2 regions of the Gracilibacillus sp. HCP3S3_G5_2 genome follow, and region 1 is predicted to be linked to the other one. Evidence: a T-box and tRNA genes for the amino acid it is inferred to sense, from the RefSeq annotation. Region 1 holds a T-box; the other holds one or more tRNA genes.
What was found. A T-box is a leader RNA that pairs with one kind of tRNA and senses whether it is charged. The one in region 1 lies ahead of glyQ (glycine--tRNA ligase subunit alpha), so its partner is inferred to be a tRNA-Gly.
Positions count from the first base shown of each region.

Region 2: it encodes a tRNA-Gly, which carries the amino acid that the T-box ahead of glyQ (glycine--tRNA ligase subunit alpha) is inferred to sense. The anticodon was not compared.

Region 1 is NZ_JBQHXU010000003.1:70,754-86,494, forward strand. Features, by position in the region: gene cccA (cytochrome c550) at 1-223, opposite strand, end outside; gene ACTNEP_RS05370 (hypothetical protein) at 366-905, opposite strand; gene rpoD (RNA polymerase sigma factor RpoD) at 1,040-2,155, opposite strand; gene dnaG (DNA primase) at 2,176-3,999, opposite strand; gene ACTNEP_RS05385 (pyruvate, water dikinase regulatory protein) at 4,387-5,226, opposite strand; gene glyS (glycine--tRNA ligase subunit beta) at 5,243-7,345, opposite strand; gene glyQ (glycine--tRNA ligase subunit alpha) at 7,332-8,225, opposite strand; T-box leader at 8,688-8,861, opposite strand; gene recO (DNA repair protein RecO) at 8,910-9,662, opposite strand; gene ACTNEP_RS05405 (YqzL family protein) at 9,687-9,827, opposite strand; gene era (GTPase Era) at 9,976-10,881, opposite strand; gene ACTNEP_RS05415 (diacylglycerol kinase) at 11,005-11,376, opposite strand; gene ybeY (rRNA maturation RNase YbeY) at 11,348-11,818, opposite strand; gene ACTNEP_RS05425 (HD family phosphohydrolase) at 11,821-13,962, opposite strand; gene ACTNEP_RS05430 (PhoH family protein) at 14,087-15,040, opposite strand; gene yqfD (sporulation protein YqfD) at 15,043-15,741, opposite strand, start outside.
Region 2 is NZ_JBQHXU010000016.1:6-15,746, forward strand. Features, by position in the region: partial or broken rRNA gene rrf (5S ribosomal RNA) at 1-105, shown strand, start outside; tRNA gene ACTNEP_RS18450 (tRNA-Asn) at 119-193, shown strand; tRNA gene ACTNEP_RS18455 (tRNA-Ser) at 197-288, shown strand; tRNA gene ACTNEP_RS18460 (tRNA-Glu) at 301-375, shown strand; tRNA gene ACTNEP_RS18465 (tRNA-Val) at 458-533, shown strand; tRNA gene ACTNEP_RS18470 (tRNA-Met) at 561-637, shown strand; tRNA gene ACTNEP_RS18475 (tRNA-Asp) at 712-788, shown strand; tRNA gene ACTNEP_RS18480 (tRNA-Phe) at 809-884, shown strand; tRNA gene ACTNEP_RS18485 (tRNA-Tyr) at 932-1,017, shown strand; tRNA gene ACTNEP_RS18490 (tRNA-Trp) at 1,050-1,120, shown strand; tRNA gene ACTNEP_RS18495 (tRNA-His) at 1,134-1,209, shown strand; tRNA gene ACTNEP_RS18500 (tRNA-Gln) at 1,220-1,294, shown strand; tRNA gene ACTNEP_RS18505 (tRNA-Gly) at 1,300-1,374, shown strand; tRNA gene ACTNEP_RS18510 (tRNA-Cys) at 1,422-1,495, shown strand; tRNA gene ACTNEP_RS18515 (tRNA-Leu) at 1,508-1,589, shown strand; gene ACTNEP_RS18520 (alpha/beta fold hydrolase) at 1,614-2,084, opposite strand; gene ACTNEP_RS18525 (ABC transporter substrate-binding protein) at 2,382-4,136, opposite strand; gene ACTNEP_RS18530 (non-canonical purine NTP pyrophosphatase) at 4,235-4,822, shown strand; gene ACTNEP_RS18535 (MFS transporter) at 4,819-6,021, shown strand; gene ACTNEP_RS18540 (DinB family protein) at 6,659-6,934, opposite strand; gene ACTNEP_RS18545 (hypothetical protein) at 6,971-7,108, opposite strand; gene ACTNEP_RS18550 (YVTN family beta-propeller repeat protein) at 7,543-8,790, shown strand; gene ACTNEP_RS18555 (hypothetical protein) at 8,998-9,282, shown strand; gene ACTNEP_RS18560 (TetR/AcrR family transcriptional regulator) at 9,512-10,066, shown strand; gene ACTNEP_RS18565 (MFS transporter) at 10,176-11,300, shown strand; gene ACTNEP_RS18570 (LysR family transcriptional regulator) at 11,860-12,768, opposite strand; gene ACTNEP_RS18575 (alpha/beta fold hydrolase) at 12,910-13,917, shown strand; gene ACTNEP_RS18580 (LysM peptidoglycan-binding domain-containing protein) at 14,401-15,741, shown strand, end outside.

The DNA.
Region 1 (15,741 bases):
GAACATCATTAAGAGCTGGACCACTTCCACCTTCCAGGTCACCGCCATGACATCCAATACAACTTTGAATTAATGCTTCTGGATCTGCTTCTGTCGTTTCTCCTTCTTCTCCACCAGTTGCAATTCTTTCTTGTTCATTTAGACCTACAACTGATAAAATAATCATTGCTAAAATCCCAAGAACAGCAATTAGTGCAAAGGGAATAATTGGATTTTTTTTCATTGTTTTTTCCTCCTTCAATTAGACGTCAAGTTGGGTTGCACTGCCCAACAAATTTAACAAATATGTATATGGAAAACCATCTTTATTTTACTTCAAATTAGACAATTAGAAAAGTAATACTCATTAAAATTCATGAAAATGTCTAAAAATAGTAAAAACCCATCATAATAATGAGAATGATTAAAATAAAAACGCCAGCAACTTGTAAGAAAAATTGCTTTTTAAGCTTACCAAATATGATCCAAGAAATACTATTTATAAAAATCCACGAATAGGTTATCCAACTAATACTGATATAATGACTCAACCCTAACATTGTCGAAAATAAAAATACAACGAAAAATATCATCACTGCATAAGAGGTCTGTAATTCCTTATACTTAGAAAAAAGCTTTATCATACTGAATGCAATAAATAGATTGATAACGATACCAACCGTTTGTATAAGAAAACTACTGGTAAGCTGGAAAATTATAAAAGGCAGTAATATAACTAATGTATCTACAAAATAAAATAATAAATAATATGGAGACCGTTTATTTTCGATAACATTCTCTGCTGTAGTCCCCTCACCTTCTGTGTAAAGAGCTAATAAAAAATCACAATATTGAGTTGGTAATAATTGATGCGTCTTCCAGTACTTAATTTCATTAATTATCGTTCTTTTACGACCTTCTTCCATTAAATACCATCTCCAAGTCTGATTTGCTCTAATCATTATATCGGATAATTGTGTGAAACATTGATAGGTCCGAATAAATTTAAATGAACTATCTTCACAGAAAGGAAGATAGTTCATTAGGTACACTTAGAGCTTTATTCCAAGAAATCTTTTAATCGTTTACTACGACTAGGATGACGTAATTTCCGTAATGCTTTCGCCTCAATCTGACGAATTCTTTCCCTTGTTACGCCAAATACCTTACCAACTTCTTCTAAAGTCCTTGTTCTGCCATCATCCAAACCAAAACGCAAGCGTAATACATTTTCTTCACGATCTGTTAGTGTATCTAAAACATCTTCTAATTGTTCCTTTAATAATTCATATGCTGCGTGATCTGATGGTGATGTAGCTTCTTGATCTTCGATAAAGTCACCAAGGTGTGAGTCATCTTCTTCGCCAATTGGTGTTTCTAATGAAACAGGTTCTTGAGCAATCTTTAATATTTCCCTTACTTTATCAGGTGTTAAATCCATATCTTTAGCTATTTCTTCCGGGGTTGGTTCTCTACCCAAATCTTGTAACAATTGCCTTTGAACACGAATCAATTTATTTATGGTTTCTACCATATGAACAGGAATTCTGATTGTTCTTGCCTGGTCTGCAATAGCTCTTGTGATTGCTTGTCGAATCCACCATGTTGCATAGGTACTGAATTTAAAACCTTTTCTGAAATCGAATTTTTCAACTGCTTTAATAAGCCCCATATTTCCTTCTTGAATAAGGTCTAAAAATAGCATACCGCGGCCGACATAACGCTTCGCAATACTTACAACAAGACGAAGGTTTGCTTCAGCTAATCTTTTTTTAGCGTATTCGTCACCTTCTTCGATTTTTTTGGCAAGTTCGATTTCTTCCGAAGCTGATAATAAATCTACTCTACCTATTTCTTTTAAATACATACGGACTGGATCGTTGATTTTAATTCCTAATGGTACACTCAAATCATTTAGATCAAATTCTTCTTCCTTTGAGAGTTGTTGCATAGTAGGATCATCATCTGATTCTCCTATTACCTCTACCCCCTGTTCATTCAAGTACTCATAGAACTCATCCATTTGATCGGATTCTAATTCAAAATTTGCTAATCTTTCTGCTACTTCCTCATATGCTAATACACCACGTTTTTTACCTAATTCCAACAATTGGTCTTTTGCCTGATCAACTGTTAATTCAGCTTCTTTTGAACGTGATGGCTTGTTTTCTGCCATGAGTGCCCCTCCTTCCAAAACTAACTTCCATTTTTCGATTGTTGTTTTATCTTTATAATCTCCATTGCTATTTTAGCAGCTTCCTTAGGGTCTGTTTTCTCTAACTGTTTCATTTTCTGCTTAAGTTGTTTTATTTTTTCATTATCTGTTTGTTCTGATTGAATGAGATGAATATAATCTTGTAGCTCCTTTTCTGACATTTCCCAAGAATAATCCATCATCGATAGTTCAACAACTGTCTGTTGAAGATTTGCATCATCTAAATATGTTAAAAAATGACTGGGATCAGGTTGATTCCCTTCTTCGTAATATCCGTACAAATGGGTTACAATAATTTGGTGTTGTTCTACATTAAACTTCGAGCCAATTGTTTCTTGTACTTTTTCAGCAATGTGAGCATTTTGTAACATAAATGCAATTAAGCGACGTTCGGCATTTTGATATGCTGGTGGTAAAACATGTAACGATTTTGATCGATATTTCTCTTGATTTCCACCATTAGTATTTCCAAACCTCCCGCGGTTATCATCATTTTTTTTGATATTTTGCATTCGAGACTTTAACTCTTGTGATAAAGCATCATATGAAATAGTAAATTCTTCTGCTAATTCTCGAATATAGTGGTCTCTTTCAATAGAACTTTCTAATTGTGCAATTTCCCCTATTACTTTTTCTACATATTGCAGTCGATCTCCTTCAAGTTTTAAATTAAAATTCCTTTTTAAATACTTCATTAAGAAGACGATCTCGGAATCTGCAGCATTAATAACTTGTTCTCGGAATTTCTCCCTTCCAAACTCTTGGATATATTGATCAGGATCATACTTATAAGGTAATGGTGCTACTTTGATATTGCAGCCAACTTTCTTAAATAACTGAATGGCTTTATAAGTAGCATTTTGTCCTGCATCATCTCCATCATAACAAAGCAGGACCGTATCGACATACCTTCTTAAAAGATTGGCATGTGATTCTGTTAAAGAGGTTCCTAGTGATGCTACGCCATTCTTGACACCAGCTTGATAAGCGGATATAACATCTGCAGACCCTTCAAAAAGTATTACTTCTCCTTGTTTCCGAATTTCACTCCTAGCCAAATCAAAATTGTAAAGTAGTTGACTTTTCTTAAACAACGATGATTCTGGACTATTTAAGTATTTAGGTTCCTGATCAGTAATAGTTCTTCCTACGAACCCGACTGTTTTACCTAAATGATTACGGATTGGAAAAATAACTCTTGCTTGGAATCGGTCATAATAGTTTCCATCATTTCCAGCCGTTAATAATCCAGCATTAGCCATTACTTGTTTATGGAAACCTTTCTTTTCCAAAAATTGTGGAATAAAATCTTTTGATGTTGGGGAATAGCCAATTTGAAATTGATCAATTGCTTCATCAGAAAAACCTCTATTATAAAGATATTCTAATGCCTTTTTACCATCCTTTGAATGTCGTAATAAATGATGGTATAGTTTAACTAACCACTGGTATGCATCTAACATTGTCTGTTCCCCAGAATTAGCCCTTTCCATTCGAGAGTCTTTTAGTTCCGGAATAGAATGACCAGCTTTTTCAGCTAAATGACGAATAGCTTGTTGAAAAGAGTAACCTTCCATTTCCATGATAAAGGTAATAACGTTACCACCTTTACCACATCCAAAACAATGATAAATTTGTTTTTCTTGATTGACGGAAAATGAAGGTGTATTTTCTGAGTGAAATGGGCAAAGTCCAAAATAATTTCGGCCTTGTTTTTTTAAATGTACATATTCTCCTACGATATCAACTACATCATTCGCTTGACGAAGAGATTCAATTGTTTCATCTGACACTTGATTGGCCATATTTCATCACCATTTCTCACTACTATTCAAATTAACACTTCGACAATTTTCTCATCATTGGTATAAGTTAAAATTTGCTGATTGACAGCTCTTAATAACCTAATACCTCTAATCTAAATCCTATAAACAAGATTCAAGACTTAGGCGATCTTCATAAAATGTCGAATAACAAAAGATCTGTATAGATACATAATTCTACACAAAACTGCAAATTCCTGCTTATTTCATAGTTTTTTTAAAAAAATGTTGTCATTTGTTTAAAGCAGGAAACAAATGGCAAAAGTTTATTATATTAGTAAGTAATGGACATTTTATTAATAATATAAACATTTTGACAAAATATAATTATAATATATGTTCATCTTATTTTCCAATATCTTTGCTTATTTATTCACTAGCCTTATTATCGTGTAAGTCCCAATAGGGTTGATTGATCATATTTAAAATAAGATTGGCAGTTTCTTCGACAGCTTTGTTCGACACATCAATAACTGGACAATCAAGTTGATGAATGATCTTGTCAAAATATGCTAATTCTGCTTCAATTCGATTTACATCCGCATAAGCAGCTTGGTCGTCTAGCCCAAGACTCTTTAACCGTTCTTTTCTAATACCATTTAATTTCTCAGGACTAATTCTTAATCCAATACACTTATGAGATGGAATATGGAATAATGAAGATGGAGGTTCAACTTCTGGGACAATAGGTACATTGGCAACCTTCAGTTGCTTATGTGCCAAATATTGTGATAATGGGGTTTTAGATGTTCGGGATACTCCGATTAATACAATATCTGCTTGTTCTACTCCTCTTGGATCTCTACCATCATCATAGCGTACTGCAAATTCTATTGCTTCTACCTTTCTAAAATAGTCTTCATCTAGTCTATGAATGAGGCCGGGTTCTTGCTTAGGTTGCTTTTGGAATTTTCGTTCCATTGCCTGCAACATTGGCCCCATTATATCAACACATTCAACCCCTTTATTCGAGGCTTCTTGAATTAAAAACTCTCTAAACATTGGATTAACTAAAGTGAACCCAATCATAGCACCTAGTTGTTTTGCGTGGTAAACTGCCCCACGCAAAACTTCAATATTTTCCACATAGGGAATACGATATAAATCATAGTCATTTTCATTCATAAATTGACTAAGTGCTGCCTTCGTGACAAATTCTGCTGTTTCACCGACTGAATCAGAAACAATATAAATAATTGCTTTTTCCATGAACGCCATGTCCTCCTCAGTCCGCATGAACCTGTGTTTGCTTCCATTGGACTTTGGTTAAATCTGCAAATTGGTTAATTTCATCGGCAATTACTTTTAATAGCGCCAGACGATTATTTCGTATATTTTTATCTTCATCCATTACCATTGTATGATCAAAGAATTGATGAATGGGCTCTACTAATGATGTTAATTGGTCAAGTGCTTCGTTAGCATCTTTCTCCTCAATTGCTTTTCTATAGGGATCTCTTATTTCTAGATACGTATCATATAGCTTGTTTTCTTCACTCTTTTCAAATATGCTAGGTTGCACATCATGATCCCCATCAGCTTTCATTGCTAAATTCATCACACGAACAAATGCTTCTTGTTTATCTTTAAATTGAGAATCTATTCGTTTTGTTTTCAACAATTTTGCTTTTTCTAATAAAAAGGCGAAATCTGATAATTTACTGACCAGAATTGCATCAATAATATCAGCTTCGATGTCAGCTTCTTTCATAATATATGCAGCACGTTGTTTAAAAAATGATTCTAATTGAACTAATACTTGAGATTTTTCCATTGTCGAAATATTTCTTGCATCAAATAATGCGAATACTTTTTCTATTAATTGGTTCAAACTTAAATCCAAGTTATGGTGTTGAATGATCTGAAGTATACCAAGAGCTTGTCTTCTTAGTGCATAAGGGTCTTGTGATCCGCTTGGTATTAAGCCAACCGCAAAACAACCAACAATTGTATCCAGCTTATCTGCTATACTCACAATAGAGCCAACAGAACTAGCAGGTAATTCATCATTAGCGTTTCTAGGCATATAATGCTCTTCAATGGCCTGCGCTATGACATCATCTTCACCAAAAATAGTTGCATATTTTCTGCCCATTATTCCTTGAAGTTCAGTAAATTCTTTAACCATGTTGGTAACAAGATCAAATTTACTAATCTTTGCAGCTCTTTCAATCTGAGATTTCTCCTTGTCAGACAAATTCAAATCATCAGCGATCAGACTACTAATTTCTATTATTCGTTTTACCTTATCTGCAATTGTTCCGAGCTTTTCCTGGAAAACCATTCGATCTAAAAGTTGTAAATTACTATCAATCGATTGTTTTTGATCCTCTTCATAGAAAAACTGTGCATCTTGTAATCGTGCTCGTAATACTTTCTCATTACCTCTTGCTACTGTTTCAATATGATCACTTGTTCCATTGCGTACACCAATAAAGTAAGGCAGCAGTTCATGCTTTTCATTTTGGACAGGGAAATAACGTTGATGTTCTTTCATAGAAGTAATAAGTACTTCCTTCGGTATATGCAAAAACTCTTCACTAAATTGCCCGAAGAAAACTGTTGGGTACTCCACTAAGTGGGTTACTTCAGTTAGTAAATCATCATCCATTGGTATTTTCCAACCTTTTTCTTTCTCGAGTTTTTTAATACCGTCTACAATCATTTCCTGGCGTTTTACACTATCTGCAATAACATATTGATCACTTAAAACTTTTGAATAGAGAGATGGGTTACTAATTTCTATCTTTCCACCTAAAAAACGATGACCATAGCTTAGATTACTTGTGTGAACCCCAGCTATCTCAAAAGGAATTACTTTCTCATCTTGTAATGCCACAAGCCATTTAATTGGACGAATATAGCGTAAATTTTGATTTGCCCAACGCATATTTTTAGGGAAGTTTAGACTAAGAACAATATCTTTAAATGCTGGCAACAACTCTTCTTGGGTTTTACCTTCTATAAATTTATTTACAAACACATACTTCGTGCCGTTCATCTCTTTTACATAAAGATCCTCTACAGACTTTCCTTGACCTTTAGAGAAACCGATCGCAGCTTTCGTCCAATTACCTTCACTATCTTGAGCAATTTTTAAAGCAGGACCTTTAGCTTCCTCTTCTTGATCAACTTGTTTGTAATCAAGTCCTTCAATTAAAACCGCAAATCGTCTTGGTGTTATATATGTTGTCAGATTGTGATATGCTAAGCGAATTTCTTTTAACCATGATATCGTCTTATTTTTTAATTGCTTTTCAGTAGCATTCATAAAACGAGCTGGCATTTCTTCTAATCCAACTTCAAACAAAACATTAGTTGTTTTCATGGTGAACCTCTTCTCCTTTCAACATGGGGAATCCAAGTCTTTCTCTTTCCGCTACATACAGTTTAGCGATTTCTCTAGCCAAATTACGAACTCTTCCAATGTATCCCGTTCGCTCCGTTACGGAAATTACCCCTTTTGCATCTAATAAATTAAAAGTGTGTGAGCACTTAAGCACGTAATCATATGCTGGAAAGACTAAATCCTTTTCCATCGCACGCTTTGCTTCTTCTTCATACGTTGAAAATAGCGTGAAAAGCATGTCAGTATTAGATTCCTCGAATGTATACTTAGAATGCTCATACTCCGGCTGGTAGAAAATATCTCCTACAGTTACACCTTCTGTCCATTCTAACTCAAATACATTTTCTTTATCCTGAATATAGGAAGCCAAACGTTCTATACCGTATGTGATTTCAACAGCTACCGGTTTTGCTTCTAAACCACCGATTTGCTGGAAATAAGTGAATTGTGTAATTTCCATGCCATCTAACCAAACTTCCCAACCAAGGCCTGCTGCACCTAACGTTGGATTTTCCCAGTTATCTTCAACAAAGCGAATATCATGATATGCCGGATCAATTCCTAATTTTCTTAATGACTCCAAGTAGAGTTCTTGAATATTGTCAGGCGATGGCTTCATAATCACCTGGAATTGGTGGTGCTGATATAGTCTGTTTGGATTTTGCCCATAGCGGCCATCTGCTGGACGGCGTGATGGCTCCACATACGCAACATTCCATGGTTCCGGTCCAAGACTGCGTAAAAGGGTCATCGGTGACATCGTTCCCGCCCCTTTTTCAACGTCATATGCTTGCATTAAAATACAATTTTGATCTGACCAATGCTTCTGTAGTGTTAAGATCATTTCTTGAATATTCATCAATACTTCATCCTCCTATGTAAAGAATTTTTTCATTTCCTATAAAAACGAATTTGCAATAGAGATCTATTACGAAATAATGGCAATTGTCCGTGTGAAACATTCTTCCATCCTGTTTTATACATGAGCGTTCCATCGGTTCGACTTCAGCTAACTTTACAAGAAAAACACTCTGAAAAGTCATTCGAAAATTATAACTAGCGAAGCCAAAATAGGCAGACTCCTGTGGGGACAGCACGAGCTGAAGACCCCGCAGAAAAGCGATTTTTGCTTTTCGAGGAGGCTGAGGCTAGGCCATGCCCGCTGAAAGCGGAGTATTCTGCCGGAGCATATGACTACTGCTCAATAAAATCAGGACGAAAAAAAGAATCAAATCGAAAAATCACTTCGCTGTTTTTCGTTTTTTAAGGGCTAAAAGAGAAATCGAAAAACCCGTCCCTATGCTTTATCACTTTGATAAGGCATAGGGACGGGTTTGCCCGCGGTTCCACCCTACTTGTCATCTGTTTAAAAGATGACCACTTTCCTAAAAATTGCTCCAGAACGCCTTCCTGACCTTGAACTTGTTCAGCTTTCACCACCCTGAACTCGCTTGAAAGACAATAAATCAGTACTACTCTCCTTCTTTGCAATCCATTATTCATTTTATTTTTACATCATACGAAACATTACGCGACTTGTCAATTATAAATGATCATTTAACTGGTTCATTTGTGTTAAAAACCTTTTTGACTTCAGATAATATCCACCATGGGCTTCATAATATTGATCCATAATTTGTTGGAGCATTCTTTTATTCTCTGGTTTCACTGAAATACTCCCGATTTGCGCTACTTCAACCCAAGTAAATAATGCCATAAGCTTGGCTACTTTTTCAGGAATGGAGATGGCATTCTCATCTAGTGTCAAGCAATTTCTACACAACAAGCCACCATTTGAAATAGAAAATGCTTTTAAATCATGTGTATTTCCGCAAGAAACACATTTTGTTACTACTGGAGCAAATCCCGCTTCTTTATACATTTTCCATTCATAAATCATTGCGAGGACCTCCGCATCCTCTCCATCATTTATTCGCTGTACCGTATGCAATAACTGCTGATAGATAGAAGGATTATATTTCTTAGGATCAATCAGCTTATCTGTTAATTCTGCTAGATAGCTTGTATAAGCTGTTTTAAAAATATCTTCTCTTATTTTACGAAAGGAGTTAATTACTTCGCCTTGTTGAATAGTAGCAAGACTAGAGCCAGGCTGTATCAAATACGAACCATGAATAAATGGCTGCGTAATAGCAGCCATTCTACTTTTTGTTTTCTTTGCCCCTCTAGCAATTGCACCAACTTTTCCCAATGTTGGTGTTAATAACGTCACAATTTTATGTGTTTCCCCATAATCCTGTGTTTTCAAAATGAAGCCTTCAACTTTTTCAAACACAAGCTTCACCTATCCCTTTCAGTCTTAGAAATGTGTATCCTCTAATAATGAATCGTCTACATCTTCTTCTTGTTCTTGATAATCATCTGACTCAACTTGTTTCATCCATAAATAAGCTTCAATATTGCCTGTTTGACTAAATATTTTCCATGGTACATCGATCACAACAAACCTCACCTTTCCTTATGGTAATCTTTCATTGTGTTCAATATTAGAATTTCCATTAATTTTATTTCAATTAGTAAAAAAATTTACCATGTATCAAACTAACCAACATTACAACATTTACAAATGCCTGAGTACTCCATTCACTCTAATACTCATCTTGCTTGAATCCAAATTCATGTAGTTGATGGGCTTTGTTTCGCCAATTTTCCTGAACTTTGACCCATAATTCCAAATACACTTTCGAGCCTAATAGCCGTTCAATATCTTGTCTTGCCCTTTTTCCAATCTCTTTTAACATTTGACCTTGTTTGCCGATAATAATGCCCTTTTGTGATTTTCTCTCAACTACAATGGTTGCCTGTACTAGTATTTTTTCGCCTTCACCTCGATGATCAATTTGTTCAATTACTACTGCAACCGAATGTGGCACTTCTTCTCTCGTTAATTGTAATACCTTCTCGCGAATCAGTTCACCGATGATAAATCGCTCTGGATGGTCGGTTATTTGATCTTCAGGATAGTATTGAGGTCCTTCCGGAAGATGTTCTGTGAATACTTCCATTAAATGATTGACATTATTTCCTTCCAGAGCTGAAATAGGGACAATTTCTTTAAATGGATACTTGTCCTTATATTGCTCTATAAGAGGTAACAACTGATCTGGATGAACAAGATCAATTTTATTGATGACTAAAAAAACCGGTTTTTTGATCGCCTCTAATCGGTCGATTATATACTGATCACCCATTCCGTAGCCTTCATCTGCATTAATCATAAACATAATCGAATCAACTTCGTTTAAGGTATTTTCCGCTATTTTCACCATGAAATCACCTAATTTATGCTTAGGTTTATGGATTCCAGGTGTGTCAATAAATACAATTTGTTTATACTCATCAGTGTATACACCTTGAATTTTATTTCTGGTTGTTTGTGCTTTGTCACTCATAATGGCAATTTTTTGACCAATAACACGATTCATAAAGGTCGATTTTCCTACATTTGGTCTACCAATAATGGCTACAAATCCTGATTTGAAATGGTTATGCATAACTTTTCCTCCGCTTAACATCATGTTGCTTATTTATAACATAATAATACTATAACTTCTCTAAGATTTCATACTTTCGACAAAACTAGTGGTAAAGTTTTACGATCTGTGCTCCTTTTACGCTTAAGACAAAATCTTTGGCAAAAAAATCAGAATTGCGATGATTATTGCCACTATTGCCGTGATGAATACTGCTCCAGCTGCAATGTCCTTGGCGATCCCTACCTGAGGGTGATGCCCTGGCTCCAAATGGTCTAAAGCTCTTTCTAAAGCAGTATTCATCATTTCCATGCTGATAACTGCTCCAACTGTCAAAGTTAAAATCGCCCATTCTATCATTGAAATAGAAAAAAGAATACCTGAAATGAAAACGATAATTGCTGCAATGATATGAATGGTAATATTTCGTTCTGTCAAGATGGCCACTTTAAAACCGTTCAGTGCGTACCGCAACCCGAAATGAAATTTACTTTTCCCGCGATAGTCCGAAGCCATTTAAGATCTCCTCTTGTCTTGAAAACATTTTTTTCTCATCTTCCTCACTCATATGATCATATCCAAGTAAATGTAAAAAACCGTGTAGAGCTAAGAATCCTAGTTCCCTAGAGAACGAATGGTTGTATTCAGCCGCTTGTTCATTAGTCTTGTCGACAGAAATAATGATGTCTCCTAGTGCCAACGGAATATCTGCTCCTGCAATATCCATTTCGTCATCTGCTGCTTCTTCAAGAGCAAATGATAGGACATCAGTAGGTTGATCAAGTCCACGATATTGGTTATTCAAATGCTGAATCTCATTATTATCCACAAAGGATATCGATAGCTCTGCATTTTCTTCAATATTTTCCTGTTTTGCAGCATATGAAAGCAGTTGGCTAATTAATTGAATGTGTTCCTGTGATACCTTTTTCGTTTCATCATAAAAATCTATTTCCATTTCTATCTCGCCTCCTTCATGTTGTTTTCCTTCGGATACTGGATACGGGAATGGTAGATACCTTTTAGTGTCTCACAAATCACTAATTTCATTTGTTCCAATTCATTAAATGTTAACGAACTATCATTTAGCTGACCGTCTAATAACCGATCTTCAAAAATAGCTGAAACAATTTTTTCAATTTCCTCCTGATTAGGATTCGCTAACGAACGGACTGCTGCTTCTATCGAATCGCAAATCGATACTACTGCTGCTTCTTTGGTTTTTGGCTTTGGCCCATCATAACGAAAGTCATCTTCCTTTACCTGGTCATTACGCTCTTTCGCTTTATAATAGAAAAATTTTAATAAAGTGGTACCGTGATGTTGCAAAGCGATGTCAATAATCTCGTGTGGAAGTTTTTCTTTTTTCAATAACTTCGCACTATCAATAGGATGCTGTAAAATGATTTCAGCACTCTGATAAGGATCAAGATAATCATGAGGATTTTTCATCCCCATCTGGTTTTCGATAAAATAATGCGGCCTGACCGTTTTACCAAGGTCATGATAGTAAGCAGCCACTCTTGCTAAAAGTCCATTTGCCCCAATCACTTCACAAGAAACTTCACTTAAATTAGCTACCATAATGCTATGGTGATAAGTTCCCGGAGCTTCAATTAGCAATTTTCGTAATAATGGGTGATTAGGACTCGATAAAGCTAAAAGTTTCGTATCAGACAATATACCTAGACCCGTTTCAAACAACGGTAACATGCCCAATGTTAATATAGTAGCAATAATAGCAGAAAGAAAACCATAGCCACTGAAAGACAAATAATCTAACCATGAATATTTTTCAAATGATAAGAATAAAAATAAACAGATTGTTATAATGTTTATAATAGATGTAGCTAAACCACTCTTAATGATCGACCCTCTATCTTTAATGACAGATAAAAAGAAAATACTAGCCAATTGGGAAAACATGATAAATATTCCTGCTTCCATATTTAACAATCCTGGAATATCAGCATTAAAGATGACACTGCCAATCACAGCATAAAACAATGACATAACAATAGCGATTCGTTCGTTGACTAAAATTTTTAGTAACATAGATACCGTTGCTACCGGAGCAGCTAAATATAATGGATTAATGGAAGTTGTATAAAAACTGACAACCTTCAACATAAGCACTAGAAATATACTTAACACACTAATAGCAATCAATTTACGAATATCTAATCCAGCGTGTTTCATGTGATGACGTAATTCAAAACATAAAAATAAGCCCATTAATAACACTAAAAGTACCAAACCAATCGTCGGGTATAGATTTCGTTCTTCATTTAAAAGCCCGGTAATCTCTAACTCTTCATATATTTCATTGGTGATCAATTGGCCTTCTTCAACAATTACTTCACCTGCTCTTATCATAACAGGTTCAACACTATTTCTTGCCTGCTGTTGTGCTTCATTTGTTAGATCAGCTGAAAAAAAAGAATTAGGCTGTATGCTAAACACAATCAGTGATTTCAATGATTCAACGAAAGCATTATCCAAAGTAGAATACGTAAGTCTTTGCTGCGCTCCCTCAATAGCTTGATCTACTTCTTCTACTTTAATACCATTATAATAAGCATCATAAATAGCTGTAGTAATCAGTTCCTTGGCTAATACTCTCTCTTCTGCTGAAGCTTGAAATAGCGCTTGAAACGTATCTGTTTCAACTTCTGTCAGTAATTCATCATGAACTAAATTTTCAAGATAAGCAACTTTATCAGAAATAGAAGTTAGTTTTTCTTCTTCTGAATCTAATTCAATATTTCCGGTTTCGATTTTGTCAATTGCTTCAAACACTTCGTTGATATATGTAATTTGCTCTTCTGTTACTTCTTCAGATATTTCAAAATGGTCCTCTACAGATTGAACAACCTCTCTAATTCTTCTCTCTGTCTCTTTCGTATTCTCTATCGTAATAGGGGAACGTATTGTTTCATTGGCCACAGAGAATTTTTCGATATCATAGGTTTCAGTGTGAACGTTCTGGAAGCTCACAACAAAAAAGATGCTTACGATGACAATGCAAGCTGTCACTAATTGAATAAGATTATGCTGAAAAAAAGAAATGAACTTTTGTTTTATTAGCTTAAACTTTTTCATTTTGCTCCCCCTATTCTCTGGGCTGATATCTGACAATCGGTTGTCCCAGAAAAGAGTTGTCCATAAGTCCTTGCATATAAGCACTTTTGAGACAACTCCATTTTGTATAATCTAAGCAGTTTATTTACTTTTCATATGCTTCGATAATTTTTTGAACAATTGGGTGTCGGACGACATCTGATTGTGATAAATAAACGATGCCGATCCCTTTCATATTTGCTAACTTTTCTTTGGCCTCAGTTAAACCTGATTGCACTCCATTAGGTAAGTCAATTTGCGTAACATCACCAGTAATGATCATTTTAGAACCAAAGCCTAAACGCGTTAAAAACATCTTCATTTGTGCATTTGTCGTATTTTGCGCTTCATCTAAAATAACAAAAGCATCGTCTAAGGTCCTTCCTCGCATATAAGCAAGTGGAGCTATTTCAATAGTTCCTCTCTCAATTAGCCGCATCGTATGCTCCATACCAAGAACATCGTGTAAAGCATCATATAAAGGTCGTAAATACGGATCGACTTTTTCTTTTAAATCTCCAGGTAGAAAACCTAAGCTTTCTCCTGCTTCTACTGCTGGCCTTGTTAAAATTATTCGTTTTACTTTCCCATTTTTTAGTGCATGCACAGCCATCACCACAGCAAGATATGTTTTACCAGTACCTGCGGGCCCTATACCAAAGACAAGATCATTCTGCTTCATGTTCTGCAAATAGTTCCGCTGGCCTAAAGTTTTTACACGGATCGATTTGCCTTTTGCATTCTTCGTGATCTCATCTTCGAATAGCGTTTCCAATTGATCTATTTTACCTTTTTTCGCAAGGTCTACTGCGTAAATAATATCCCGCTCAGTGATAGTTATTCCTTTTCTGATGATCGTCAATAGTCCATTTAATACTTCTTGAATAATCGTTACATCGGTATTACTACCTGAAACACTAATTTGTTCGCCACGAGAAGTAATGGAAACTTGCAATTGTTCTTCTAATTGCTTTAAATGACGATCTTCTGTACCGAAAAGTGTTAATGCTTCATTTGGATTTTCTAATTGTAAATCAATCATCTTTAGATCTTCTGACATAATCAATCTCCTTGAGTAATTGGTTGTTTCTTTGCAATATTTTCTAGTACAGTATAATACAAGGTTAATTTTACTTTACCACTCTCTTCCCTTTCGTGCAAAACTTTTTCTTCCGTTATTTTTGCATCGTGTGGAATTTCTCGCATTAATTCTCTTTTACCTTGTTCTATCGCAATTTCCTTCGCTTGTTCTAACGTAATATCTTCCTCTACTACCTCAGCTTCATAAATAGTCTGCCTCACGTAACTAAGCGGAATTTTCCACTTCAAAAAATAGAAGTTTTTTTCCTCAACATCAACTTGATAATGTTCATATTCGGGATTCTTAAAGTTCCATATAGGAATTAAAAATTGGGAAGCATGTAAATAATGTTTTTGCTCATTATGTCCATTCAATACCTGATACTGGTTGTCCAATGGAACGGTAATTTCACTTTTATACCATACCTTTGCAATGACTTCTCCATCAGCTGCCACAGGTTTTCCCGTATCTACATCCTCTTCTTCTCCATTTTCTTCTGATTGATTAAGGTAGCCAGACACCAAAATATCTCCCTCATAAACTACATCATTCGTTCCTACCAAAGGTTGTCCTCTTGTGACGAACAAATCTTCAATTACCCCTTCTTTCGTCGCAACGAGGTGTCCAGGCTTGTCGTCGTCTTCTTTCTCGACTATTGTCTTTTCCACACCTTCCAAGTG
Region 2 (15,741 bases), on a different contig from region 1:
AGCGGAGAGGTCACACCTGTTCCCATGCCGAACACAGTAGTTAAGCTCTCCAGCGCCCATGGTAGTTGGGGCTCGCGCCCCTGCGAGAGTAGGACGTTGCCAGGCACTTTTCTTCCATTCCACAGTAGCTCAGTGGTAGAGCAATCGGCTGTTAACCGATCGGTCGTAGGTTCGAATCCTACCTGTGGAGCCAAATGGAGAGCTGTCCGAGTGGTCGAAGGAGCACGATTGGAAATCGTGTGTGCGGTCAACGCCGTACCGAGGGTTCGAATCCCTCGCTCTCCGCCACTTTTAAATATAGGCCCGTTGGTCAAGTGGTTAAGACACCGCCCTTTCACGGCGGTAACACGGGTTCGAATCCCGTACGGGTCACCAACCATAATTCATTAATATATAGAATGCATGTTAAGAACGCAACGTCCTGTTGCAACACATGCACTAGTACATCCTGTACGTTGGAGGATTAGCTCAGCTGGGAGAGCACTTGCCTTACAAGCAAGGGGTCGCAGGTTCGAGCCCTGCATCCTCCACCATTCAAAAAAGAATACTTTCCTTATTATCGCGGGGTGGAGCAGTCTGGTAGCTCGTCGGGCTCATAACCCGAAGGTCGCAAGTTCAAATCTTGCCCCCGCAACCAAAATTTTCTTGTAGCGTTGAATAAACTTCTGCGAAAGAAAATAATCATTGTACTTGAAGAGTGCAACAAAATTTGGTCCGGTAGTTCAGTTGGTTAGAATGCCTGCCTGTCACGCAGGAGGTCGCGGGTTCGAGTCCCGTCCGGACCGCCACTATAAACTTATCAATTATTGGCTCGGTAGCTCAGTCGGTAGAGCAACGGACTGAAAATCCGTGTGTCGGCGGTTCGATTCCGTCCCGAGCCACCACTTTTAAAGTTTTCTCTTTCTTATAAATAAAAATGTTCAATAATTATGGAGGGATAGCGAAGTTGGCCAAACGCGGCGGACTGTAAATCCGCTCCCATCGGGTTCGTAGGTTCGAGTCCTACTCCCTCCACCATTTATAAATTTATATTTGATAATAATAATCGTAGGGGTATAGTTTAACGGTAGAACAGAGGTCTCCAAAACCTCCAGTGTGGGTTCGATTCCTACTACCCCTGTTTTTAAATTATGGCGATCATGGCGAAGTGGTTAACGCACCGGATTGTGGTTCCGGCACGCGTGGGTTCGATCCCCACTGGTCGCCCCATTTAAAATATTGGGCTATAGCCAAGCGGTAAGGCAACGGTTTTTGGTACCGTCATGCGCTGGTTCGAATCCAGCTAGCCCAGCCATTTATGCGGAAGTAGTTCAGTGGTAGAACATCACCTTGCCAAGGTGGGGGTCGCGGGTTCGAATCCCGTCTTCCGCTCCATTTTAATTTAACATTCTGATTATTAAATCATATACTATTAATATCGAGGCGGTATAGCCAAGTGGTAAGGCAGAGGTCTGCAAAACCTTTATCACCGGTTCAAATCCGGTTACCGCCTCCATTTTCTATTTATGCCGGTGTGGCGGAATTGGCAGACGCGCACGACTCAAAATCGTGTTCCTTCGGGAGTGTCGGTTCGACCCCGACCACCGGTACTTATTTTTCCGTTAGTAAGATAATCAATTAATCGTGAATATACTGAAATAACAACGTTTCTCACATTGTGGGAGACGTTTTTTTATCTTTGTTTTTGATAAATCGTGCGAACTAATCGTGTGCAGACGTACGAATAATTTAAATGGCTGTTTATGTTCTTCTAAAAGGTGAGTTCTTAAGACGGTAGTCCCATCAAAGTCATGTCCGATAATCATCGGATTCTTTAATCCCCAGAATTCAAGTAGTTCAGAAAGAACTTTATTCTGAACTCCTAATGAGACATCTATATCAGTCTTCTCAGAATAACCATATCCAAGAAGGTCGTAGTAGTACACAGTGAACCACTGACTAAGTGCAGGAATAATATGTCTCCAATTAAAAGAAGACCAAGGGGTTCCATGTACGAGCACAACGGAGGGACCTTCACCTTTTATATCATAACTTATTTTTCCGTATGTTGAGGAAAAGCTCTTGGTTAGTCTATGTTGTTCCATGAATATTACCTCCTTTTATTTAATTACTATACATAATAAATATATCATTTTTACATCGTACTGCCTTGTTAGTTCCAGAAGCCTTACTTCACTATCTAACCGATTGTTGAAAAAAGCTAATGACGATTGTTCAGCTAACCTGCCCCGTTAGTTGAACAATAAAAAGCGATGCTTCTTTATTAAAGAATCGCACCAGTAGTATTATAAGTATAATGTTAAATTGATGTCAGCTTCACCTTTTTCTTGTAAGTTTATTTGCATGCTCACCATATTCATTCAAAATTTTAAGTAATAGCATTAAGCTTCATACCAGACTTTTGTAAAGTCTATCCACCCTAACGCATTGAAGGAAACTCCTTTAACATAATGAGGGTAAAAGGCAAATTGATTCAATCTATATAGGTGAATATGTCCATTTTGTTCTATGCATTTACTCTCAATTTGCTTTAATAAAGAAAATATATTTTCATCCTTTTTACAACAGGCGGAAATTGATTCTCTTGGTAAGTGATATTTTAAGAGACTATGGTTTCCTCTAAATGCTGAAAGATATGTATATAAATCACTTTCATCCCCAATTTGTTCCCCAAGGATAAGATCAGCTTCTTTGCTAAGTGGATGTTTATGTATTTCAACATAATCGTAAAATTTGAGCCTAACTATAATTCCTTCATCAAATAAAACTTTCTGAATCCACTCTGCATCCGCTTCATTTCCTGCACCACGATAACTAACTAAAGTGAGTATTTCTCCTTTGTAGCCACTTTTTGCTAGAGCACTTCTTCCTTCACTAATCGTTCGTTTCTGTTCTTTTCCTTCAGACTTTTCTAGTAAGTGGGATGCGGCTTTATACCTTGAACCGCCTAGTTCATCAATTATTTTAATGGGTAATATAAAATGAAATATAGCATCTCTTAATAAAGCATTATTAGAAAGAATGCCTCTCTGTAAATTTAAAGTAAGCAGTTTGCTCCCCTTGTCTAGCTTCGTATACTTGTTAAAGTTCTGAAGCTTTCTCCCCTGATACGGGTAATGATAAAAGTTCATTTCTTCAAAATGGGGAATATGATTCAGATCAGTAGCATTATCATAAAGCTTTGGAAAAAAATAAATGGTGATTTCATCTAGAAAGGGACATCTTAAGAAATATTCACGAAAGACGGTTAACACCAATTTTTCTTCATCATTCTCGGTGACTTTGAATGGACCTGTACCAATTGGTTTCTGTTCTACTATGGGTATATCCATCGGAATAATGCTTCCTCCCAAAGATGAAGCTAAATGTAAGAAATATGGACAAGATGTACCAAACTCAAATTCAACGACATAGTTATTCCTAACTTTTATCTCTTCCAAATCTTCAACTATCCATTCATAAGCTGATGGACTTTTTTTATGCCGGATAAAACTATAGCGGACATCCTCTCCTGTCATTTCCTCTCCGTGATGAAAGAGGACTCCTTTTTGTAAATAAAAGATCCATTTTGTATAGTCAGCATTATGCCTCCAATGATGAGCCAAATGAGGTAAAAACTTATTATCTTCTTCCTGATAAAAAACTAGTGTACTGAATATATGACGCATGATGTGATTTTCAGATCGCCTCCAGATTTTAGCTGGATCTAAAACAGGCAGTGGTCTGTAAGAAGGAAATTGTAATCTTGACAGCTTACCATCTGCTGGGGCTATTTGTTCATTGAGGTATGAATGGAATATCCAATCAACAAATTCACGCTGCAGTGAATCCCTTACTTCATGTTTCCTTAATAGTCTAATAGCCGCGTCAATGGATGTTGGTGTTAACATGTTTTTTGCTTCGTTTATAAGAAGGGTTTCCACATTTTCTAAAAGAATCATACTGGAGTAATTTCCTCTTCCTTTGCCTGGCTTCCATTCAATCCAGTTTTGTTCCTCAAATTTTCGTAGGATAATCTTAGCATTGCGATGAGAGCATGAAAGAAGATCTGCAATATCATGCACTGTGATCTGAATCTCCTGGTGAGTTACTTTGAACCTTCGAAAAATAAGGTTATAATGTTCTATTAATTTCATAATCAACACCTCATTGAAAAGGGGAAATTTAATTAGTTCAATTATACACTTTTTTTCCTCTTTTCAGAAAGTACAATGAAAGTAGGAGGTTGATATCAATGAAAGTTATAATTGCATCATGGAATCAAAAAAAGGTGAAGAAAATACAGCATTTCTTTAAAGACTTACCAATAGAGATAGCTCCTTTATCAAGTAAGTTTAAAGATATCGAAGAAAATGCCGATACATTCATTGAAAACGCACAATTGAAAGTGGAAGCGGTCAAAAAGCATTTTCCCACTAACATTATTTTAGGAGAGGACTCTGGGTTAACAATCAGCTACTTAGAAGGTTTTCCCGGAGTCAAGACAGCACGATTTTCTCCGGGCAGTGATGCACATCGTGCAGAGAAGCTGGTAGTAAAGCTTGCTGGTGTTTCTTTAAGCAATAGAACTGCTCAATTTAACAGTAGCATCGCAATTGCTTTTCCAAATGGCGAATCTGCAGTTTGCAACGGAATCATGCATGGGTGGATTAGCAATAGGATTAATGCCAACATCCAGGGATATGGTGATATTTTCTTATTAAGCGATGGTAAAGTTCTTTCTGACTATGATGAGTGCTATAATCCTTTTAATCATCAGAAACTAGCCTTATTTCAGGCAAAGCAACATATTTTCGAATGGCTGGACAGACATACCTCATGACTACTGCTAAAAGGAAAGTCATTGGAATCGCAGTTATTACAGCAGCTGCACTGCTCGGAGATTCAATGTTAATTATTGCATTACCCGTTTTTTGGCAGGATTTTGGTTTAACATCACTATGGCAAATTGGTATTCTGCTTTCAATTAACCGATTTGTTCGGCTTCCCATTAATCCTTTAGTCGGGATGTTTTATCAAAGGTTCGAGCTTCGTACAGGTGTTTTGATTGCTTTGTTAATTGCGATCGGAACAACTGCTTCCTATGGGATATTTAAAGAATTCTGGGTGCTCTTTCTTATGCGTCTCTTTTGGGGTATTGCCTGGTCCCTGCTCCGCCTTGGAGGATTCCTGACTGTAGTTGAAGTCACAACCGAGCATAACAGAGGTAATCTTGTCGGCCTATATAATGGGCTCTGGGGAATAGGAGGCCTAGTAGGGATGCTAGGTGGAGGAATACTCGTTGACCAAACCTCAATTATGTTTGTGACTTCCCTATTTGCTGCTCTAGGTCTACTAGTACTGCCAGCCGTATTTTTCCTGATTCCTCTATCTAAAACGAAGCACCAGGAGAAAGTAGAGGATTACTCTCACAAGAAATGGCTTACATTATCTGTTGGATTTATTCTCATCACGAGTTTGATGGTAGGTTTTATCATTTTTGGTCTCTTTGCTTCTACACTTAGTACATCCATTGAAACCAAATACTTCAACAATTGGAGTGTAGCCCAATTTACCATTGGGTCAGCTACTATAGCTGGTATCATTCAAGCATTACGATGGGGATGGGACCCTTTTTTAGCTCCGAAAATTGGAAAGATGATTGATTCAAGTAGAAAACCGAATATATTTATTATAATCCCTTTAATCATAGGGTCTCTTTTGCTTTATGGATTAGGTCAAGTACGGAGTATTATACCGTTATTGGTTCTACTCTTATTGTTTCAATTGATTTCCACTATTATTGTTACAACTACTGACACTATTGCCGTTCAAGCTGCCAGTAAAACAAATAAAGTGAAAGTCATGACTGCGCATACGATTGTGGTTGATGTAGGAGCAGCGTTAGGACCATTACTAGCCTTTTTATTAATGAGTGTATATAATCTAGCAGTTGTTTACTATTTATCAGGATTATTGTTTGCTTTACTAGGAGTGAGCTGGATCACTCTTATTCTAATGAAAAAGAAGATAACTCAATAGCTAGCTACTATAACACTAATGCCTCTACAACTAACTAGTATTTGGAGAGGCGTTAGATTAAACTTTTAATATTATATATAGATCAAATTAAAAGCTAGATTGCCGTTCGGTTTAAGTTGTTAGAAAACTGTTGTCTTTTTATGAAAAGGATACCGAAGAAAAATCTTGTTGGATTGTTAAAGTAAACTGCCCCGATAGTGAAAAAGTGATCCTTCGTATTGAAGCATCGTACCCGTTACATTAAGTGCAATTTTCAAAAACTTGTATTCTATTGATACCACTTAGGTTTTAATCTACTGAAGTAATCATGATCTTCTAAATACATATACACTTTATCTAACATCTCATTCATGTTGTTTGGAATAGTTTTTAAAGTCCATACTACATTGGAGAAAACACACATTGCTAAATATAGTAAATACAATCTCCAAAACGCTTCATCTGGTTCTTTATTATTAGAATAACCTTTAATTTGTCCTATTGAAAAAGGGATGCTATTAGCTGGTTTAGTTTAATAATCCACGCTTCAATACTACCATAATATTCAAAAAACGTTTATTAAGATAAAAGACAATCGTTTTAATGTTCGCCTTGTTTAATTAAAGCACCCGTTAGTTTAACATGGGTCGCACTATTTTTAATTATGCAGTTTATCAGTTATTTGTTTTAAGTGGTGAGCATCGTGTTTTACGAAAATCTTCGTAAAACTTTCTCCAGAGAGCTTTCTTTTACCTCCACCAATAGTAAACCTAACATCTCCGTCTAAACTTGAAAATCTTTCAGTTAATTCCTTTCGAGTTAAAACAAAATTATCTATAATAGTTTCAACTGAGTAATCTTTAATAAAAGTCATAGCCTCTTCATTATGTTGGTCATGGTCTGGGAACTTCGGTAAATCAGCATCTTGAACCATTAAGGGTACCATATTTTCTAAGTTGAATTTATCCCACTAGTATAGATGACCCACGATTTCTCTGATTGACCATTTCCCTTCTCTAATAGGTTCAGATAGTATCTCTTCAGATATTTCTTTCAAGTCCAAAATATTATCAACCATCTTTTCAAACTGACTTAGCGTTTTATTCATTTTATATCCTCCTCATAAATTTGTTAGAATATTGAAACCTCTATATTACCACAAATTGTAAAAAAAACAGAAACGTTTGTTCCTATTCTTGATTACAATGATTAACAAGTATATTTGAGAAACCTGCCCCGTTAGTTAAAGAAGATTTAAAAATCTTAACTAAGGATGTGGATTTTTTACAATTACATAACCGCAATTGGTGTATTATTATTGACTCCCCATTAAATCTCCCCTTGCTTAAGCGCAAAACCTAAGCTTAAGCTTATTTTTCTGTTTGAAGTCCGCACTCCTACAATCATTCATGATAAATTTTTATAAACTAATGTAGAAGAACGTATCCATACAACAATTCTTGTTATATGTCTCAAGTAATCATATAACATTCTCTAAACAGATGTTATACACAAAAATCTTATAAAGGAGGTGATAAATAAATGAAACTACAAGGAGGATGCTGTCCAACGTATCCTACGATAACAGAAGAGATTTGCGGGAATTTCAATGGACCTTTAGAAGCTGAGGAAATTTGGAGTGCATCTGCTGGAGCTTATCGATCCGCAACGTTTCAACTGTTTAATGATATTACCAGTACCGAAACCGTAACTGCAGCAGGAGATGCGACACCAGCCATCGATTTAAGTCCAGCACCAGGAAATACAGATACACAATCCGTCAATAATCCCACTTCCTTTACCATCACAGCAGCTGAAGGAGATAGTGGAACCTACTGTATTACGCTCTATCGTAATCTGGGATTTGTACCGACACCCACACCACCAGAACCTACCTGTACGGACTTAGTGTATTTTACAAATTTACTCGATAATACAGTCTCCCAAATAGATCCTGAAACGAATACTATCATTGCTACCATTCCTGTAGGAAATCAACCATTTGATGTAGCACTTTCCCCGGATGGTACACTCGCATTTGTCACAAATGTATTAGATAATAGTGTTTCCGTTATTGACACTGATTCCAACACTGTCATTGCTACCATTCCTGTGGGGGGCGCACCAGAAGAAGTAGCCTTTACTCCTGACGGTTCACTCGCTTATGTCACAATCAATCAAACTGCTTCTGTTTCGGTAATTGACGTCTCAACCATGACTGTTATTGACACGATTCCGGTTGGAAGCGAACCAGTAGGAATTGACATTACTCCTGACGGTACTCGCGCTTATGTCGTAAATTCATCAAGTTTTACAGTCTCTGCGATCGACATAGCAACGAATACAGTCATTGCTACCATTCCAGTTGGTTTTTTACCAAGAGAATTAGCAATTAATCCTGAGGGCACTCTTGTTTATGTCGCAAACGCAGTAGATAGTACGATCTCCGTTATAGATGTCGCGACCAATACGGTTATTGCTACCATTCCAGTAGGGAGTACACCGTTTGAAATTGCCTTTACTCCGGATGGGTCTTTCGCTTATGTCGCAAATCAAGGTAATAATACGGTCTCCGTTATTGACGCTGCTACCAACACTATCGTTGATACTATTACTGTTGGAGCTATGCCAACAGGGGTAGCAATAACACCTGATGGAGCTTTTGTTTATGTTACAAATCAAAATGAGGATACAATCTCAGTCATTGACACCGCGACCAATACGGTCATTGCAACTATTCCAACGGGGGATACTCCATTTAGAATAGCAATTGGAACGGTTTGTCTGTAGGATAAAGTTCTTTTAAAATTTATCGATAACTGGGATTGCCCATGGTCTGAGCATTAACCAGCAAATAGACAGCTCTTTTATGAGCTGTCTATTTCTTATAAAGAGGCTCCATGATGAAAGGTAGGGCATCCCAAAACATCTATATTTTATTGAAAAAAGGTGATATAATCTGTCAGAATCATTCATTCAATTAAGGATGTTAACATATTGAGTAAAAAATCGTTTCATATATATAACATTATAATTCTGTTGTTATTATTGTCATTAAATTTATTAGTGTTATTCGGTGCAGGTATCAGTGAAGGTGAGATTGATTTTGTTACTTGGTTTGCGCTAATAGCTTCATTTGTAATATGGGGATTATTTTACTTTCTTCAATTTGCATGTTTTAACAATAAAATTTGGAGAATATCCTGGCTTGTTGTAATGGTAATATTACTTTTCTTTTGGGAAACAGGACTTGGAACCTCTATTGGTAGGATGATAGTTTAAATTCGCTCTTCCAAAATCTATACAGAACAATGTGGGTTTAAAATAAAGTTTAACCATTTGTAATTGAATTCAACTGTTTATAAAAAAGTTGCACCGTTATACCCCTCTGGATATGCTCGTTTAAAGAGCTGTTTTTAACAACCATATACAGTATTGGTTCGTTCATTCTTGCTATAAGAAAAGTGACATGTTAAGATTTATAATGAACGTTCTATATGGAGGGTGTTACATGAAAAAATCACAGAAAAAAGAAGATATAATTAACACAGCTGAGACATTATTTTATCAGCATGGTTTTCATGCAATTGGTGTAAAAAATATATTGGAGCAAGCAGGAGTAGCAACAATGACCATGTATTATCATTTCCAGTCGAAGGAAGATGTTATCAAAGAAATATTAATTCAAAGGGAAAAACACTATTTTCAATTGTTGGAAGCTAAAATCGACAGAGGGAATAGTATTAATCAGTATGTAGAGTCGCTAATTAAAGCACACCTGGATTGGATAGAAACTGAAGGTTTCAATGGTTGTTTATTCTTAAGAGCTAAGCAGGAATACGAAGGTATAAACGAAGAAATTGCTTCAATAAGTAGAGAACATAAAAAAAGACTCTTAAACAAAATTGAAAATGATCTGAAGCTCCTTAAGGCTCCCAAATCCCTCAGTGTGCAAATATCTACTATACTAGAAGGAATAACATCGATGGTTCAAATACTAGAGTTAGATAAGGTGAAAAAGACGGCACTTGATTTAGCGAAAAGTATTCTGGATTCCGAAAAATGATTTTAACAGGAAATAAGTAGAGAATAGTGTCTTAAATTTACATTGTTCTCTATATTTTTCACTTAATTATTATAATGAACGTTATATATAAAAAGGAGGAAGAACTATTATGAATCCAAAAAAATTAATAGCAGTGGGCTTACCAATGATTGCTGTAACGTATGGTTTATCTCGATTTAGTTATGGCCTAATGCTTCCATATATTAACGAAACGATTAATATGGATCAATCAACTAGTGGCATCATCTCGTCTTTATCATACATTGCTTACTGTATAGCAATAATATTTGCAATGGCGTTTTCTAATAAAGTTACTCCAAAATCTCTTCTTGTGGTAGCTGGATTATCATCGATTCTTGGTTTGGGTATAATATCCATTTCTTTTAATCCGGTAGTACTAGGTTTAGGGATATTTTTGGCAGGGTTGAGTACAGGGGTTTCATCCCCGCCATACGCTAATATTGTTAGCACTAACGTAGAAACAAGGTTCCAGAATCAGGCGAATTCATGGATTAATTCCGGTACAAGTATTGGAACAGCCTGTACAGGGGCAATTGCAATCCTTATGACTAATAGCTGGAGAGAAACATATTTGATATTTATGATCATTGCTATTTTTGTGCTGATTGTTAATTATAAAGTACTTCCAAAAGATCAAAGTTCAGAAAGGAAGGGAACAGTTGGCTACTCTAAAAAGGAATGGAGACGGTCTTTTCAACTAATTATTGCATCCTTATTTATAGGAATATCCTGTTCGGCATATTGGACATTCTCAAGAGACTTTATATTAAATTTGGATAGTGTTCCTACATACCTAGGAGAGTGGTTTTGGGTAATTATTGGAGTAGCTGGCTTATTGGGAGGAACTGCTGGTACATTTATACAAGAGTTCGGGTTAATAAGTGCGTATAGGCTTTCTGTATTAGCAATTGCCACTTCTTCCCTAATCCTAGGAATTTATCCAGGTAACAATATAACAGGATTCCTGTCACCAGTACTTTTTGGAAGCTCTTATATTTTCATAACAGGGGTCTTCATCGTATGGGGGATTTCTGTGTTTAAAACTAACCCATCATTCGGACTAGGAATACCGTTCTTAATACTTGCACTGGGGCAAGCCATGGGGTCCATTTTCTCAGGAGTAGTAGCCGATATATCAGGATATCCTATCCTTTTTATCGGGGCTTCTATAATTGGTTATGTAACCTTAGTATTTAAACCCAAAACAAATTAGAAATTTTGCTTATACTACAAAAATGATCAAACTTTATTTTCAGGCTACACATTGTTCACTCTATTTTTTTATTATAATGAACGCTATATATAAATATGTAATGCGGAAAAATGAATAGTAGTGCGCTTGCCAATGTCTCGGTTTAGTTAAGGTCTAATGCTTCTATGTATTAACGAAACGATTAATAGTCAATCCAACTAGTGGTGAAATCTCATCTTGGGTCCTACCAGCAAAACGCGGAAACATACGTTTAACAAAATGTGACACAATAAAAAGGAAGATTGCGTACGTAAAGGATTTGAAAAAACGTGAAATAAATCCACTTTGCGGCACAAATTCTGACGATGTTACCTTAATTATTTTAGGGGTAAAACCAGCAACTGGTTCTACCCCTTGTTAAGGTTTATTTTAAGATAAGGTTATCGAGCATTAGAACAGTAGCTGGTATCCAACCTTTAAGGTTGCTTTAAGTAGCCTTTTTTAGTAGATTAATTCCTATAGTCCTTGTCCCCAATAGTTGCGGATCATGGGTCCAAGAGCTTGCAGTTGAAGGTTTTTTCTAAACGGTTTTATTCTCCTCCTCTTTAGCGATACCCTCCCTTGCTGCTTCTATAAAAGATAATATGATTGGTGAAAGCCACTTTTCTTTATGCCAAGCCATATGAGTATATACTTGTACGTCCGAAAATTGCCATGGAAGAGCAACAAGATCACCACGTTCAACTTCTGCTTCCACTGTGATTTCAGGAAGAAAGGCAATACCGATTCCTGAAATTGCACATTGTTTAATGGCTTCGGCATTTTGAAACTCCAAATAAGTAATACTATCAATGCCTTTTTTCTCAAATGATCGATCAAACATGGTTCGATAAGGACAGCCCTTTTCATTAACCAGTAATACTTCTCCGTGAAAATCTTCCTGTTGCAGTACAGGTTGTTTCGCAAGTGGATGGTCAGGAGCAACGAACAAGCGGAAAGTTTCTTTCAGTAACGGTTCTACAGCAAGTCTCTTTGAGAGAATAGATTCGTCCAGCATAAAGACGACATCCGCGGTTCCATCAAAGAGTGTCTGCTTGAGTTCCTGATTTGGAACAGAGCGGAAGATAAGTCGAACTCCTGGATGGCGGGAACGAAATAGCTTAAAGATAACTGGGAGGCGATAGGCGCAAAGAACCTCGTTGGCACTTATTGTAAGGGTGCCTCTAATATCTTCGTTGTCATGAACGGTATTGCGAGCTTCGTCTAATTCTTCTAGAACGCTTTGGATATGAGTTAAAAAGCGTTTACCCGCAGTGGTGAGAACGAGCTGCTTGCCCAAGCGGTCAAAGAGAGGAACACCAAGTTCTTCCTCCAATGCTTTTATTTGCATCGTAACGTTGGAGGGGACGTAGTTCAGCGCGTCCGCAGCCCGACTAAAATTTAAAGTGGAAGCAACTGTGCGAAATGTTTTCAGTTGGCGTAATTCCATTATACTGTCCCCCTTTTATTTTCAATATTATTGAATGCTGATTTGAATTTTATTCACTTTTATTGAGAGTACCATGGGATTATACTTAGTACAAGAAATACATTCTAGATGTGTTTCATTTTTGAAGGGGGCGACAATACAATGGATTATGAGATTTTTGATTTGGGTGACGTAACCTTGCAATCAGGAGTAACGTTACCGAACGCATTTCTTGCATATAAGACTTATGGAGAATTGAATGAAAAGAAAGATAATGTGATCGTCTATCCAACTGCTTTTGGCGACCATCATGTTCAGAATGAATGGTTGATTGGAAACGGCATGGCCCTAGATCCGAGAAAATATTTCATTATCGTTCCAAATCTGCTAGGAAACGGGTTATCTTCGTCTCCTAGTAATACTCCTGCTCCATTCGACAAGGCTAATTTTCCTCAGGTAACCATCTATGATAACGTTAATTTACAGCATCGACTGGTGACCGAAAAATTCGGCATTCAGAAGATTGCTCTGGTAGTTGGATGGTCAATGGGAGGTGTTCAATCATTCCAATGGGGGGCAAGCTACCCCGACATGGTGGAACGAATTGCCCCCTTCTGCGGAGGTGCAAAGACTTGGCCGCAAACGTATATAGTTCTGGACGGAATGAAGGCTGCTCTTATGGCTGCAGTTGGCCATGATTCAAGTAAACTAAATCATTTGACTTCCGCAGACATGCGCGCTGTTGGTCGTGTCTATGCGGGATGGGGCTTATCTCAGTCCTTTTACAAAGAGGAACTTTATCGTGAGATGGGATATGATTCATTGGAAAATTTTGTGGCTAGAGTCTGGGAAGATAGCTTTATGAGGATGGATCCACACAATGTCCTAGCCATGTTATGGACTGGACAAAATGGAGATATTAGTGCAAGCTCCACCTATAACGGAGATTTCAATGAGGCGCTTAAAGGCATTAAAGCGCTGGCTATCGTCATGCCAAGTATCACGGATCTCTTCTGCACGGCGGATGATAACGAATACGAGGCTAAGCATATCCCTAATGCTGTTCTTAATCCTATCGAGTCAATCTGGGGTCATTTTGCCGGCCGCGGAATCAACAGTGCTGATAATAAATTTATTGATGACAACCTAAAGCGCTTATTGGAAACTTAAATTTCCTTAAAAATCGTAAAATATGGGTCTGCTATGTATTTTGATTAAACATAAAGATAAGACAGTGACTGAGTGGGATACTTTAGCAAAGAAGTATAAGTATCCTGCTTCCTCACGTTTAATATATGTATTTGGATTATGGAATGGCGTGAAAGTAACCTTAACGCGGAAGGTATTTATATTGTAGAAGAAAGAATGTTGAACTTTTTCGAATTAAGATAATAGTGGAGAAAGTTTTGATTTTCAAGAGAGTGGGTAAATAATCTTGTTAGCTAATTCTAGCAAGTCTACTACTGTTTATTCATCCAAATATATAATTTTACCGAAACAAGGCTTCTTATGAGTAGAAGTCTTGTTTTCTTTTGGAAGAACGTCACTCCCACTAAATGAATAGCCTATTGAAGGAGGGAAGAATTATATTCTTTATTGCTGAATTAGGGAATATAAGTCTTATGTGATTCAAGCAAGAAAGGAGGATTTATCATGCAAATGTTTTACACAGTTCGTGCAGATGATACGATATCCCAGATTGCACAACGTTGGGCCATTCCGATCGACTCATTGATTGCTGCAAATAATCTCGTTTCCCCATATACAATTTATATTGGGCAGCAGCTTTCCATGCCACCAGGGGTAGATCGCTATCAGGTTCAACCAGGTGATACAATTTTTCAAATTGCCCAAAATCATGGAATTTCTCAGTCTGTAATTATTGCTGCAAATAATCTTCAGCCCCCATATACTATCCAGACTGGTCAGCTTTTAACAATACCAACAGGTGTTCCGTATTACGTTGTACAGCCTGGTGATAATTTGTATCAAATCGCAAGGCACTTTAATGTAGTAACAGGTGGCAATGTGAATTATGAATTGATTAGGCAAGTAAACAATCTTCCTTCTACTACCATTAATCCTGGTATGAGATTAGTTATACCATATGCACCGCCCGGTGAAGATGGATTGATTGCTTATATCTCAAACCGGACCGGAGCATATGATTTATGGTTATATAATCCGAGTAATGGATCGAATAGACAGGTGACATTTGGATTAGGTGAATCGTACTCGATTCCATATTGGTCTCCTGACAGTAGCAGAATCGCATTTGTAGGTGAAAATGGCGTATTATACGTAGTGAATTTGACGAATAACACGTATGCTGCAATAGATCAGTTTTCACAACCAGAAGGAGTATATCTAAACTGGGCTCCGGATAGTCAGCGACTTGTCTATTCAAATGGAAATGAAATCATCATTTATAATGTAGCGACCCACCAAGTACAGCGAATCAATCAACCAAACGCAAGGGATGTGCAATGGTTCTCAAGCGGACAAGAGCTTCTATTCGAGGCACAGGATGAAGCTGGTTTTAGTCAATTATATAGAATTCGAACAGATGGAACAGGCTTGCAGCAAATTACGCAAAACACTGGTGGACCGTTCAACTTTGTAAGACTATCACCAGATGGTCGTTATGTACTCTACACGAGTCCAGGCGCTAGTATTTCAATCATTTATTCAATTGAGCTTGCAACAGGCAGCGTTTTCGAGGTGGAAGGAGGACCGCTTGCCAAAAATTACAATCCAACCTGGTCACCTAATTCAGCATCGATTGCCTATAGTACAACTGCATTTGAAAATCAGGGATATTTTTCGCAAATTCGAACAGCCGGAAGGGAAGGAGATAATGACCGGATTTGGGCAATCTCTAATTGCTTTCTTACTCCTGTAACATGGTCGCCTGATAGTAGTAAAATTGCTTACTTATCTGGTTGCGATGAGTTTGAAGGTGCCAGTGAGATTTGGATGGTCGATTTAGATCAT